Regions from separate parts of the Streptomyces sp. NPDC093064 genome, predicted to be linked through region 2. Evidence: riboswitches for the same ligand, from Rfam matches in the RefSeq annotation. Region 2 holds a riboswitch; the other holds the start of a gene.

Region 1 (7,023 bases), on a different contig from region 2:
ACACGATGCGGTACGTGTCCTGCGACGTGGAGACGATCTGCCTGGGCCAGGCCGTCGCGTCCGCGGCGGTGCTACTGGCCGCGGGCACCCCGGGCAAGCGGTACGCGCTGCCCGGGGTGCCCGCGTGGTGCTGCGGCAGCCGTCGCTGCCCGAGCCGGTCGAGGGCCAGGCGTCCGACCTGGCGATCCAGGCGGACGAGCTGACGCGGGTGCGCGCCCGCGTGGAGGAACTGCTCGCGCGGAGCACCGGGCGGTCCGCGCGGCAGGTGCGGACCGACCTGGAGCGGGAGCAGACGCTGGACGCACAAGAGGCCCTGAGATATGAGCTGATTGACCGAATCATCCCGAACCGCGGGGCCACGCACACCGCGCCGGACGCGGGGTGAGCCGCCGATGCTGCCACCCGAGCTGCCGCCCCTGCCGGCGCTGACCCGCGCCGAGGCGGAGCTGATCGACCGTTACCTGGAGGCGGCCGACCTGCTGGGCCGCGCCAACCCGGGACGGCCCGGAGACACCTACCGGGCTCTGAGGGCTGCCCAGGCGCTCGTCGGCAGAGCAGTGGAGCTGCGGGACACGCTGGCGCTGATGCACCGGCGGGGCGAGACCGAGCTGCATGCGGACACTCCGGCCCGGGCGCTGCGGGTGCTGGACGGCGAGCGGCGCACGGCCCGCGTCACCCTGCCTCCCGACTGCGGAAGTTGACGTCATCCACAGCCGCGGTCTCGGCGGGCGAAGGGGCCCATCTGTCTGGACACGGGGGGAAATCACCCCGAATGACCGACCGCCTTTCGGTGTAGGTTCAGCTCCCTTTTCGGGACCGCCGCAGTTGCGCAACACGCCTCCCCGGATGGCGGAATGAGGTGCTCCGGTGCTGGTCCGGGGGTCGTCGCGGGAGGGGGCAGCCGTTCGATCGCGAGGGTGTCCACCCGAACGGGCGCGTGGTGAGTAACAACACAAACACGCGGTTCCGTTGGGATTTTCGGACATCCGTAGGTGAAGATCCCTGTCTGACGACAAGCCCCCGCCACAACGGCGGGGCGGTCCGGGCGGACGCCGAGTCCTGCCGCCGCCCGGATGACCGGTCGACAGGAGTGGATCGGCAGGAGTGGAGGACCCAAGCACGACGGGTCGCCGGAACGGTCACGCCATGGCCGGTCCGAGCAGCCCTTGGGGTGAAGCCGCGACAACGCGGCCGGGCAACTTCGCCAGCCCGAATCCGACAGGTCATCCTTCACAGGCGGCTGACGAAGGGTTGCGCATGACTGCGCTCAATCGTGTCCCGTCGCTGATGGCCCGGGCCGGTACGGCCTCGGCCCTGACCCTGGCCGCCGTGGGCGGCTCGATCGTGGTCCCGGGTGTGGCCTCCGAAGCCTCGGCCGCGACGACCGCGAACACGGTGCTGCGGATCGCGGCGTCCAAGCAGGGGTCGCCCTACCAGTGGGGCGCCACGGGGCCGCGGAGGTTCGACTGCTCCGGGCTCACGCTGTACTCGTTCAAGAGGGCGGGCAAGACGCTGCCCCGCACGGCCGCACAGCAGTACAACAAGAGCCGGCACATCTCCGCGGGCAGCCGCCGAGCCGGGGACCTGGTGTTCTTCCACTCGGGCTCGAACGTGTACCACGTGGGCATCTACGCCGGCAAGGGCAAGATCTGGCACGCCCCGAAGACCGGGGACGTGGTGAAGCTCCAGAAGATCTGGACGAAGAGCGTCTGGTACGGCCGGGTGCGCTGATCCGGCCGCGGTGCGGTGCGGTGGCGGAGCTTCGACTCGTCACCGCACGTTCCTACGGTTCCTGACCCGCGGCCGTCACCCGGCGGGCGGGAACCGACCACGGAAGTTCGATGCAGACCGTCTTGCCGCCCTCCCGGGTCGGCCGCACGGTCAGACTGCCGCCGCACTCGGCGGTGAGCCACCGGATGATCACCATGCCCCGGCCGTTGTCCTGCTGGACGGCGGCCGGCAGGCGTTTCGGGAACCGGGGGTGGCTGTCGGTGACCCCGATGTGCAGTCGTTCGTCTCGCACGAGGACAAGGTCCACCGTGAAGGTGGGTGACTGCCCGAAAGTGTGCTGTACGGCGTTGGTGGCGAGTTCGGAGACGATGAGCCGGACCGTCTCGGCGGTGTCCGCGGCCGGCGGCAGGCCCCACTCCGCGAGCGTGCCGGCCACATAGGCACGGGCCGCGTAGACCGAGGCGGGATCGCTCGGCAGAGTGACGGATGCTTCCAGATGGTCTGCCATGGCGACGTCGTCCCTTTCCCACGGGGCCGGAGTCCGACACTGAGCGGATGATTCGAGTACGGTCCCGCACTGGTGCTTCGCCGTCAGACTGCCATCAGCACTCCGGTCTCGGTGGCGATCCACCGAGATATGCATATATCTGTCGCTCGATGCGGTGAACTCTGCGACGGCAGACCGTATCCGGAGCGGGTCGCGTGGAGCGTTCAGAGGGAGCGAGGGAGTAGCCCATGCAACACGGTCCCGAGGTGCGCCGGCGGAAGCTGGGCGCCGAACTGCGCGCCCTGCGCACCGGCGCGGGTCTCACCAGCGGTGAGGCGGCCCGCCTGGTCGGCTGGCACCAGTCGAAGGTCAGCCGGATCGAGACCGGCACCAGCGGGGTGAAACCGGCCGATGTGCGCTCGCTCCTGGACGCGTACGCCGTCCACGACGCCCAGCTGCGCGAGTTGCTCCTGGTGCTCGCGGGGCTGGACGACGGCGGCGACCGGCACCACTGGTGGCACGCCTATCGCGGAGTGCTGCCGCCGACCTACCGGGACTTCATCAGCCTGGAGTCGCAGGCGAGCGGGATGCGCACCCTGGAGACCTCGGTCGTCCCCGGCCTGCTCCAGACGCCCGAGTACGCGCGCGCGGTCACCCGGGCCGCCGTGGACGGGCTCGACGAGGACCGGCTGGACGCGCTGGTGGAGGTGCGGCTGGCCCGCCAGGACGTGCTGCGCTCGCGACCGCCGCTGAAGCTGGACGCAGTGCTGGACGAGGCGGTGCTGCGCCGGGAGGTGGGCGGGCCCGAGGTGATGAGGCGGCAGCTGGAGCGGCTGACGGAGGCGGCCCGGCTCCCCCAAGTACGGCTCCAGGTGTTGCCGTTCGCCGCCGGCGCTCACATCGGCATCACCGGCCCTTTTGTTATTTTCTCATTTTCGAACGCTTCTGATCTGAACGTAGTGGTTCTCGACCACTTGACGAGTAGCCTCCACCTCGAGCGGAAAGAAGACCTAGAGGCCTACGCCGAGGCCTTCGACACCCTGCGGATCCACGCCCTCTCGCCCGAGGACTCGTTGGACTTCATCGCCGGGATACGCCAGACCCCCTGACGGCGCACAACCGCGTACCGCGTTAAGGAGGCCCCATGTCCGCTCTGCCTCGGCACGTACCTTCCAGCACCGATCTGCACGGCGTGCGCTGGCTGCGCAGCAGCTACAGCACGGGAGCCAACAACTGCGTCGAGACGGCCCGGCCCGCCACGGGACCGTGGGCCGGGCTGCTCGCCGTGCGCGACTCCAAGGCCCCGTCCGGGCCCGCGCTGCTCTTCTCCCCCGCGAGCTGGGCAGGCTTCACGGCCGCGACACACCTCACCTGACGGACAATCCGGTCATATCCGCACTCGGTGACACCCGGCCGTGTCACGCCGACTCATGGTCGTGTTCCACCGATCACCCGTACAGCGCGTTCGATCTGCGCCCCGGAGAGGTCCGCGCGGGCGGTCAGCCTCAGCCGTGAGATGCCGTCGGGCACGGAAGGAGGACGGAAGCAGCCCACGGCCAGCCCGGCCGCCCGGCAGTCGACCGCCCACCGCACGGCCCGCTCCGGGGACGGCGCGCGCACCGAGACCACCGCGGCGTCCGGACGCACCGCCTCCAGGCCCGCGGCGGTCAGGCGTGCGTGGAGTTCGGCCGCCACGGCACGCGCGCGTGCCGCACGCTCCGGCTCGCGGCGCAGCAGTCGCAGCGCCGCGAGGGCGGCGCCCGCGGCCGCGGGGGCGAGACCGGTGTCGAAGATGAACGTCCGGGCCGCGTTGACCAGGTGGTCGATCACCCGCGCGGGCCCGAGGACGACTCCGCCCTGGCTGCCGAGCGACTTCGACAGTGTGGCCGTGACGACCACGTCGCCGGCGCCCGCCAGCCCGGCCGCGTGCGCGGCGCCGCGGCCGCCGGTGCCCAGGACGCCCAGCCCGTGGGCGTCGTCGACGACGAGACCGGCGCCGTGCTCCCGGCAGACCGCGGCGAACTCCGCCAGCGGGGCCGCGTCGCCGTCGACTGAGAACACCGTGTCCGACACGAGCACCGCCGGGCCCTCGTGCGTGCCGAGCGCCTTGCGCACGGCGTCCGGGTCGGCGTGCGCGACGACCTGCGTCGTGCCCCGGGCCAGCCGGCAGCCGTCGATGAGCGAGGCGTGGTTGCCCGCGTCGGAGACGACGAGCGAGCCGTGCGGCGCGAGCGCGGTGACCGCGGCCAGGTTCGCGGCGTATCCGGAGGAGAAGACCAGCGCCGCCTCGAAGCCGCAGAAACCGGCCAGCTCGCGCTCCAGTTCGGCATGGAGTTCGGTGGTGCCGGTGACCAGCCGGGAGCCGGTCGAGCCGCCGCCCCAGGTGCGCGCCGCGACCGCGGCCCCCTCGGTCACCTCCGGATGGCGGGCCAGCCCCAGGTAGTCGTTGCCCGCGAGGTCGAGCAGCGGCGAGTCGGCGGGGCGGGGCCGCAGGGTCCGTACGAGCCCGGCCCGGCGGCGTGCGTCCGCCTGCTCCTCGATCCAGCCGAACGCCATGGGTCCTCCGGGGCATTTGTAGGCAGTGGACAGACCCTAGCGGCAGGTCCGGCCGCCCATGATGTGGCAATACCCACATGTCGATGTGCCCGTCGTTGTGCGGAGTCTCCTTGGCCGCGGACCGGGCCGTAGGACAGGATCAGCTCTCATGAACCTGCTGAACACGCTGGTGGACAAGGGGCTTCGGCGCGAGTCGCCGACCCGCGGGGAAGCTCTGGCCGTACTGGCCACCTCGGACGACGACCTGCTTGATGTGGTGTCCGCGGCCGGGAAGGTGCGCCGCCACTGGTTCGGCCGGCGGGTGAAACTCAACTATCTCGTCAACCTCAAGTCGGGCCTGTGCCCCGAGGACTGCTCCTACTGCTCCCAGCGGCTCGGCTCGAAGGCCGACATCCTCAAGTACACCTGGCTCAAGCCCGACGACGCCTCCAGGGCCGCCGCGGCGGGGCTGGCGGGCGGCGCCAAGCGGGTCTGCCTGGTGGCCAGCGGGCGCGGTCCGACCGACCGTGACGTGGACCGGGTCTCCGACACCATCAAGGCGATCAAGGAGCAGAACGAGGGCGTCGAGGTGTGCGCCTGCCTCGGACTGCTCTCCGACGGCCAGGCCGAACGGCTGCGCGAGGCCGGGGCCGACGCCTACAACCACAACCTCAACACCTCCGAGGCGACGTACGGCGACATCACCACCACCCACACCTATGCCGACCGGGTGGACACGGTGAACAAGGCGCACGCGGCCGGGCTGTCCGCCTGCTCCGGGCTCATCGCCGGGATGGGCGAGAGCGACGAGGACCTGGTCGACGTGGTCTTCTCGCTGCGCGAGCTGGACCCGGACTCCGTTCCGGTGAACTTCCTGATCCCGTTCGAGGGCACACCGCTCGCCAAGGAGTGGAACCTGACCCCGCAGCGCTGCCTGCGGATCCTGGCGATGGTCCGGTTCGTCTGCCCGGACGTGGAGGTGCGGATCGCGGGCGGCCGCGAGGTGCACCTGCGCACCATGCAGCCCCTCGCGCTCCACCTGGCCAACTCGATCTTCCTCGGCGACTACCTGACCAGCGAGGGCCAGGCGGGCAAGGCCGACCTGGAGATGATCGCGGACGCCGGGTTCGAGGTCGAGGACGCCGACCAGGTGACGCTGCCCGAGCACCGGGTGGCGGCCGAGGGCGGGTGCGGGTCCCACGACGGCACGGGGTGCGGGTCCCACGAGGGCTCGGGGCCCGGTGCGCACGAGGGGCCGGGGTGCGGCTCGCACCAGGGTGGCGGGGTCTGCGGTTCCGCCGCGGCACCGACGGAGGAAACGGCATCGGCACCGGCCGCGACCGGCAGCGAGCCGCGTACGGATCTCGTCGCCGTACGCCGCCGGGGCGCTGGAACGGACCTCGCGCCCAATGCCTGAACCGCACACCACACCCGGCCCGAGCGTGCCCGAACTGCTGGAGCTCGACCGGCGGCACGTGTGGCACCCGTACGGACCCATGCCCGGCCGCCACGAACCGCTCGTCGTGGAGTCGGCGAGCGGGGTGCGGCTGCGGCTCGCTGACGGCTCGGGCGAACTGGTCGACGGCATGTCGTCATGGTGGGCGGCGATCCACGGCTACAACCACCCGGTGCTGAACGAGGCCGCGCGGGAGCAGCTGGAGCGGATGAGCCACGTGATGTTCGGCGGACTCACGCACGAGCCCGCCGTCCGACTCGCGAAGCTCCTTGTCGACATGTCGCCAGAGGGACTCGAGCATGTGTTCCTCTCCGACTCCGGTTCGGTGTCGGTCGAGGTCGCGGTCAAGATGTGCCTTCAGTACTGGCGCTCGCTCGGCCGCCCGGACAAGCGGCGGCTGCTGACCTGGCGGGGCGGCTACCACGGGGACACCTGGCAGCCGATGTCCGTGTGCGACCCCGAGGGCGGGATGCACGAGCTGTGGACCGGTGTGCTGCCGCGTCAGGTCTTCGCGGACGCGCCGCCGGCCGAGTACGAGGAGGCGTACGCCGACCATCTGCGGGAGACGGTCGAACGGCACGCCGGCGAACTGGCCGCCGTGATCGTCGAGCCGGTGGTCCAGGGCGCGGGTGGGATGCGCTTCCACTCCCCCGCCTATCTGCGGGTGCTGCGCGAGGTGTGCGACGCGCACGACGTGCTCCTGGTGTTCGACGAGATCGCGACCGGGTTCGGGCGCACCGGCGCCCTGTTCGCGGCGGAGCACGCCGCCGTGACGCCGGACGTGATGTGCGTGGGGAAGGCGCTGACCGGCGGC
Region 2 (7,023 bases):
AGACTCCGGCGGCCTGACAGCGACCGAGCACCGCCTGGCCAACGGCCTGCGCGTGGTGCTCTCCGAGGACCACCTGACCCCGGTCGCGGCGGTGTGCCTCTGGTACGACGTCGGCTCGCGCCACGAGGTCAAGGGACGTACCGGCCTGGCTCACCTTTTCGAGCACCTGATGTTCCAGGGCTCCGCCCAGGTCAAGGGCAACGGCCACTTCGAGCTGGTGCAGGGCGCGGGCGGCTCCCTCAATGGCACCACCAGCTTCGAGCGCACCAACTACTTCGAGACCATGCCCGCCCACCAGCTGGAGCTCGCCCTCTGGCTGGAGGCCGACCGCATGGGCTCCCTGCTCGCGGCGCTGGACGACGAGTCCATGGAGAACCAGCGCGACGTCGTCAAGAACGAGCGCCGCCAGCGCTACGACAACGTCCCCTACGGCACCGCCTTCGAGCGGCTGACCGCCCTCGCCTACCCGGAGGGCCACCCGTACCACCACACGCCGATCGGGTCGATGGCGGACCTGGACGCGGCCACCCTGGAGGACGCGCGCGCGTTCTTCCGCACGTACTACGCGCCCAACAACGCCGTCCTGTCGGTCGTCGGTGACATCGACCCGCAGCAGACGCTCGCCTGGATCGAGAAGTACTTCGGCTCCATCACGTCCCACGACGGCAAGCCCGAGCCCCGCGACGGCTCCCTGCCCGAGGTCATCGGCGAGCAGCTGCGCGAGGTCGTCGAGGAGGAGGTCCCGGCCCGTGCCCTGATGGCCGCCTACCGGCTCCCGCACGACGGCACGCGCGCGTGCGACGCGGCCGACCTGGCGCTCACCATCCTCGGCGGCGGCGAGTCCTCCCGGCTCTACAACCGCCTGGTGCGCCGCGACCGTACGGCCGTCGCGGCCGGCTTCGGACTGCTGCGGCTGGCCGGCGCGCCCTCCTTGGGCTGGCTGGACGTGAAGACCTCCGGCGACGTCGAGGTCCCCGTCATCGAGTCGGCCATCGACGAGGAGCTCGCCCGGTTCGCCGAACAGGGCCCCACGGCCGAGGAGATGGAGCGCGCCCAGGCCCAACTGGAGCGCGAGTGGCTGGACCGCCTCGGCACGGTCGCCGGCCGCGCCGACGAACTGTGCCGCTACGCCGTCCTGTTCGGCGACCCGCAGCTCGCCCTGACCGCCGTCAAGCGGGTCCTGGAGGTGACGCCCGAGGAGGTCCAGGAGGCCGCCAAGTCCCGCCTGCGCCCCGACAACCGCGCGGTGCTCGTCTACGAGCCGACCGCCGCCGACGCGCAGGACGACGCCCAGGGCGCGGACGCCGCGGCCACCGACGAGACCGAGGAGGCGGCGAAGTGACCGAGCTCGCCACGATGGAGTTCCACCCCCAGCCCCGGGCCGGCGCGGCCAAGCCGTGGGCGTTCCCCGCGCCCGAGCGCGGGACGCTGGACAACGGCCTGACGGTGCTGCGCTGTCACCGCCCCGGCCAGCAGGTCGTCGCCGTCGAGGTGCTGCTGGACGCGCCCCTGGACGCGGAGCCGGCCGACCTGGACGGCGTCGCCACGATCATGGCGCGGGCCTTCTCCGAGGGCACCGACAAGCACTCCGCCGAGGAGTTCGCCGCCGAGCTGGAGCGCGCGGGCGCCACCCTCGACTCGCACGCCGACCACCCCGGCGTACGGCTGAGCCTGGAGGTCCCGGCCTCCCGCCTGGCCAAGGGGCTCGGCCTGCTGTCCGACGCCCTCAGGGCGCCCGCGTTCGCCGAATCCGAGGTCGAGCGCCTGGTGCGCAACCGGCTCGACGAGATCCCGCACGAGCTGGCCAACCCGGCCCGCCGCGCCGCCAAGGAACTGTCCAAGGAGCTCTTCCCGGCCGGCTCGCGCATGTCGCGTCCGCGCCAGGGCACCGAGGACACGGTCGGCGCGATCGACTCGGCGGCCGTCCGCTCCTTCTACGACCGGCACGTGCGTCCGGCCACGGCCACCGCCGTGGTCGTCGGCGACCTCACCGGCGTCGACCTCGACGAGCTGCTGGGCCGGACCCTGGGCGCCTGGACCGGCTCGCCCGCCAAGCCGCGGCCCGTGCCGCCGGTGACCGCCGACGACACCGGCCGCGTGGTCATCGTGGACCGGCCCGGCGCCGTGCAGACGCAGCTGCTCATCGGCCGGATCGGCCCGGACCGGCACGACCGCGTGTGGCCCGCCCAGGTGCTCGGCACCTACTGCCTCGGCGGCACCCTCACCTCCCGCCTGGACCGCGTCCTGCGCGAGGAGAAGGGCTACACCTACGGGGTGCGGGCGTTCGGCCAGGTGCTGCGCTCGGCCCCCGACGGGTCGGGCGCCGCGATGCTCGCCATCAGCGGCTCGGTCGACACCCCGAACACCGGCCCGGCCCTGGACGACCTGTTCACGGTGCTGCGCAAGCTCGCCGCCGAGGGCCTCACCGACGCCGAGCGGGACGTCGCCGTGCAGAACCTCGTCGGCGTGGCGCCGCTGAAGTACGAGACGGCCGCCGCCGTGGCCGGCACGCTCGCCGACCAGGTCGAGCAGCACCTGCCCGACGACTACCAGGCGACGCTCTATCAGCAGCTCGCCGCGACCGGCACGGTGGAGGCGACCGCGGCCGTCGTCAACGCCTTCCCGGTGGACCGGCTGGTGACGGTCCTCGTCGGTGACGCGGCGCAGATCAAGGAGCCCGTCGAGGCCCTGGGCGCCGGCCGGGTCATCGTCGTCGCGGCCGAGTAGAGGTACCCCCTCGCCGCCGTTCGCCGCCGCACGCGCGGCGAACGGCACACGCGCGCGTGGGGCCTTGGTGCCCGAAGCGTCACCAGGGCCCCACGATGTCCGAATTGAGGGGGAGGTTGCCTGTCTGCCCTGTGGTATGCGCTACAAAACATCTGATCCGTTTGGGAATTGAAAGCGGCCCCGTTTAGCGTCGGTCCGGCTGTTCGTCGGGCAGTGCGCCGCGTCCGCGGCACCGGACAGCCATCGCCGAGTCCCCGTACGGCGCGAGCCAGGGGAGCCGGGGACCCGCCGTCCCTGGGGTGAATCGGACACCCGCGCACGCCGCGAGGGGGCCGTAGGAGACCTTCCTGCTCCGAACCCGTCAGCTAACCCGGTAGGCGAGAGGGAAGGAAAGGACCCACGTCTCCATGGCGTTCACCCGCGCCGCCGGGAAACACCGCCGGCCGAGCCGGATGCACCGCACCACCGCCCGCGCGGCGGGCGTCGCGGCCCTGGCCACCACCGGCGTCATCGGCACCCTCGCCGCCCCGGCCCTCGCCGCGGAGGACCCCGCCCCCGAGGACACCGGCCTCACCCCGGTCGTCACCATCGGCGACAGCGTCGCCGAGAAGATCGACGCCCAGGCCCTCGCCCAGCACAGGGCCGCCGCGCGCAAGCAGGCCGAGGAGGCCGCGCGCAAGAAGGCCGCGGAGCGGGCCGCGAAGGAGCGCGAGGTCAAGGCGCGCGCCGCCCGCGAGGCCGAGCGCAAGCGTCTCAACGCCTTCGTGACGCCGATCCTCGACTCCTACGTATCGACCGGCTACCGCACCGGCGGCTCCCTGTGGTCCTCCGGCACCCACACCGGCATCGACTTCCACGCCGCGAGCGGCACCACCGTCCGCGCGGTCGGCATCGGCACCGTCGTCGAGACCGGCTGGGGCGGGGCGTACGGCAACCAGGTCGTGATCAGGATGGCCGACGGCATGTACACCCAGTACGGGCACCTGTCGTCCATCGGGGTCTCGGTGGGCCAGCAGGTCGTCCCGGGCCAGCAGATCGGCCTGTCCGGCGCGACCGGCAACGTCACCGGACCGCACCTGCACTTCGAGGCCCGTACGTCCCCGGACTACGGCTCCGACATCGACCCCGTGGGCTACCTCCGCCGGCACGGCCTCAACATCTGACCTCCCGCGCCGGCACACCGCCCGGCGCGTCACGCGACACCCCCGAAGCCCCGGCTCCCGAGCCGGGGCTTCCTGTGTTCCCTTCCGGTGTTCCGGGGGCCCGCCGGGCACGCCGAAGCCGTGCCACCCCGTCCGGGCGGCACGGCTTCGGCGCAGGAGCGGTCCTGCCGGTCAGACGGTCTCGGGAAGCTCCCCGAGCCCCTCGGCGACCAGCTTGGCCAGCCGGTCCAGCGCGGCGTCCGCGCCATCGGCGTCGGAGGCCAGGACGACCTCCTCGCCGCCCTCGGCGCCGAGGCCGAGCACGGCCAGCATGGAGGCCGCGTTGACGGGCGTCCCGTCGGCCTTGGCGATCGTCACGGGGATGCCTGAGGCCGTGGCGGCCCGGACGAAGATGGAGGCGGGGCGGGCGTGGAGGCCCTCGGCCCAGCCGACGTTGACGCGGCGCTCAGCCATGTGTTGCTGCCCTTCGGGTGATCAGGGTTGTCTAGACCAGTTTTCCACACGTGGAGCGAGCCCGGAGCGGGGGTGTGCGCCGCCCCGGGCGGCGTCGGACCGCGGCCTCGGTCCGACGTGTGTCCTCCACAGACTGCCTCGCGCCGCTGTCGGACGCGAGCCGTACGCTGGGCCCCATGCAGACCTCGCCGGACCGGCACGAGTACCCCGCCCACTGGGAGGCCGACGTGGTGCTGCGCGACGGCGGCACCGCACGGATCCGCCCCATCACCGCCGATGACGCCGGCCGTCTGGTCAGCTTCTACGAACAGGTGTCGGACGAGTCCAAGTATTACCGCTTCTTCGCGCCCTACCCGCGCCTGTCCGCGAAGGACGTCCACCGCTTCACGCACCACGACTTCGTGGACCGGGTGGGACTCGCGGCCACGGTCGGCGGCGAGTTCATCGCCACCGTACGCTACGACCGCATCGGCGCGGACGGCCTACCCGCCTCGGCGCCCTGCGACGAGGCCGAGGTCGCCTTCCTGGTGCAGGACGCCCACCAGGGACGCGGGGTCGCCTCCGCGCTTCTGGAGCACATCGCGGCCGTCGCCCGCGAGCGCGGCATCCGGCGCTTCACCGCCGAGGTGCTTCCGGCCAACACCAAGATGATCAAGGTGTTCACGGACGCCGGGTACGTCCAGAAGCGCAGCTTCGAGGACGGCGTCGTACACCTGGAGTTCGACATCGAGCCGACCGACCGCTCGCTGGCCGTGCAGCGCGCACGGGAGCAGCGGGCCGAGGGGCGGTCGGTACGGCGGCTCCTGATGCCCGGCTCGGTCGCCGTCATCGGCGTGGGCCGCACGCGCGGCGGCGTGGGCCGCAGCATCCTCGACAACATCCGCGACGCCGGGTTCACGGGCCGGCTCCACGCCGTGAACCGGGCCTTCGGCGAGGACTGCCGGGAGATCGACGGGGTGCCCGCCCACCGCTCGGTGCGGGACATCGACGGGCCCGTGGACCTCGCCGTCGTCGCCGTGCCGGCCGAGCGCGTCCCGGACGCCGTCACCGAGTGCGGCGAGCACGGGGTGCAGGGGCTCGTCGTGATCTCCGCGGGCTACGCGGAGAGCGGTCCCGAGGGACGCGAGCGGCAGCGCGCCCTCGTGCGGCAGGCGCGCACGTACGGCATGCGGATCATCGGGCCCAACACCTTCGGGATCATCAACACCTCGCCGGACGTCCGGCTGAACGCCTCCCTCGCCCCCGAGCTGCCCCGGCCGGGCCGTATCGGGCTGTTCGCCCAGTCCGGGGCCATCGGCATCGCGCTGCTGTCCCGGCTGCACCGGCGCGGCGGCGGGGTCACCGGGGTCACGGGCGTGTCGACCTTCGTGTCGGCCGGCAACAGGGCGGACGTCTCCGGCAACGACGTCATGCAGTTCTGGTACGACGACCCCGACACCGACGTCGCCCTGATGTACCTGGAGTCCATCGGCAACCCGCGCAAGTTCACCCGCCTGGCCCGGCGTACGGCGGCGGTGAAGCCGCTGGTCGTGGTGCAGGGCGCGGGCTCCGCCCCGCAGGGGCACGCGGTACGGGCGACGCGGCTGCCGCACGCGACGGTGTCCGCGCTGCTGCGGCAGGCCGGCGTGATCCGGGTCGACACCATCACCGAACTGGTCGACACCGGCCTGCTGCTCGCCCGGCAGCCGCTGCCGCCGGGCCCGCGGGTGGCGATCCTCGGCAACTCCGAGTCGCTGGGAGTGCTGACCTACGACCGCTGCCTCGCGGAGGGGCTGCGCCCCCAGCCGCCGCGGGACCTGACTACGGCGGCGTCGGCGGAGGACTTCCGGGTCGCGCTGTCCCGGGCGCTCGCCGACGAGACCGCCGACGCGGTGGTCGTCACCCTGATACCGGCGCTGGGGGAGGGGGCCGCCGAGGACTCGGCCCTGGCCGAGGCGCTGCGCTCGGCCGCGCAGGAGGTCCCCGGCAAGCCGGTCCTCGTCGTGCACGTCGAGTTCGGCGGCCTGGCGGAAGCCCTCTCCGCCGCCACCAGCACGGCCCCGGCACCCGGCCCGGGCCCCCACCCGGGAGCGACCCCCCTCCTGCCACCTCCCACGACACCCCGGCCTGCCTCGGCATCCCCGGCGGGTCCGGGGCACCAGGCGGGCCGGGCATCGCTGGCAGACCCGAACCCCGAGACCGGCACAGGTCCAAAGGCATGCACGTCAGGACCTCGGCGAGGTCCGGGCGAGGCTTCCGCCACGGGCTCGCAGCTCCGCCCCGGCTCCCGGTGGCCGTCCCCTGCCGTGCCCGACAGGGCCGCGGCCGGGGGCGCAGGTCCCGCGGGTATGACGGCGGGCGGTGCCGGGCCCGAGCCGGCCCCCACCGGGCCGCGGCTGATCACCGCCTATCCCGCTGCCGAGCGTGCCGTGCGGGCCCTTGCCGAGGCGGTCCGGTACGGCCAGTGGCGGCGGGAGGCCGTGGAGCCGGGGAAGGTGCCGGAGTACGAGGACATCGACGAGAAGGGCGCCGCCGCCTTCATCGGCGGACTGCTCGAGCGCGGGCAGGGCCTCACGCTCGGTACGGAGGAGACCTGCGAGCTGCTCGGCCGGTACGGCATCCACGTGCGCCGGGCCCTGCCCGCGCCCACTCCCGACGCCGCCGCGGAGGCCGCCCGCGCCCTCGGCTACCCCGTCGCCCT

The links. A riboswitch is a leader RNA that binds a small molecule or an ion and turns the genes downstream of it on or off. The one in region 2 is predicted to bind cyclic di-AMP.
Region 1: linked by a shared signal. The riboswitch ahead of ACIQFZ_RS27380 (C40 family peptidase) and the one ahead of ACIQFZ_RS20875 (M23 family metallopeptidase) in region 2 are both predicted to bind cyclic di-AMP.

Annotation. Positions count from the first base shown of each region.
Region 1 covers NZ_JBIVPK010000026.1:107,179-114,201, reverse strand. Annotated here, with positions in the region: partial or broken gene ACIQFZ_RS27390 (ATP-dependent Clp protease proteolytic subunit) at 1-385, shown strand, start outside; gene ACIQFZ_RS27385 (hypothetical protein) at 393-701, shown strand; cyclic di-AMP (ydaO/yuaA leader) riboswitch at 1,041-1,254, shown strand; gene ACIQFZ_RS27380 (C40 family peptidase) at 1,258-1,731, shown strand; gene ACIQFZ_RS27375 (ATP-binding protein) at 1,784-2,239, opposite strand; gene ACIQFZ_RS27370 (helix-turn-helix transcriptional regulator) at 2,467-3,327, shown strand; gene ACIQFZ_RS27365 (DUF397 domain-containing protein) at 3,363-3,593, shown strand; gene ACIQFZ_RS27360 (8-amino-7-oxononanoate synthase) at 3,647-4,774, opposite strand; gene bioB (biotin synthase BioB) at 4,923-6,170, shown strand; gene ACIQFZ_RS27350 (adenosylmethionine--8-amino-7-oxononanoate transaminase) at 6,163-7,023, shown strand, end outside.
Region 2 covers NZ_JBIVPK010000016.1:55,912-62,934, reverse strand. Annotated here, with positions in the region: gene ACIQFZ_RS20885 (pitrilysin family protein) at 1-1,342, shown strand, start outside; gene ACIQFZ_RS20880 (pitrilysin family protein) at 1,339-2,727, shown strand; cyclic di-AMP (ydaO/yuaA leader) riboswitch at 2,962-3,122, shown strand; gene ACIQFZ_RS20875 (M23 family metallopeptidase) at 3,135-3,890, shown strand; gene ACIQFZ_RS20870 (HPr family phosphocarrier protein) at 4,062-4,343, opposite strand; gene ACIQFZ_RS20865 (GNAT family N-acetyltransferase) at 4,520-7,023, shown strand, end outside.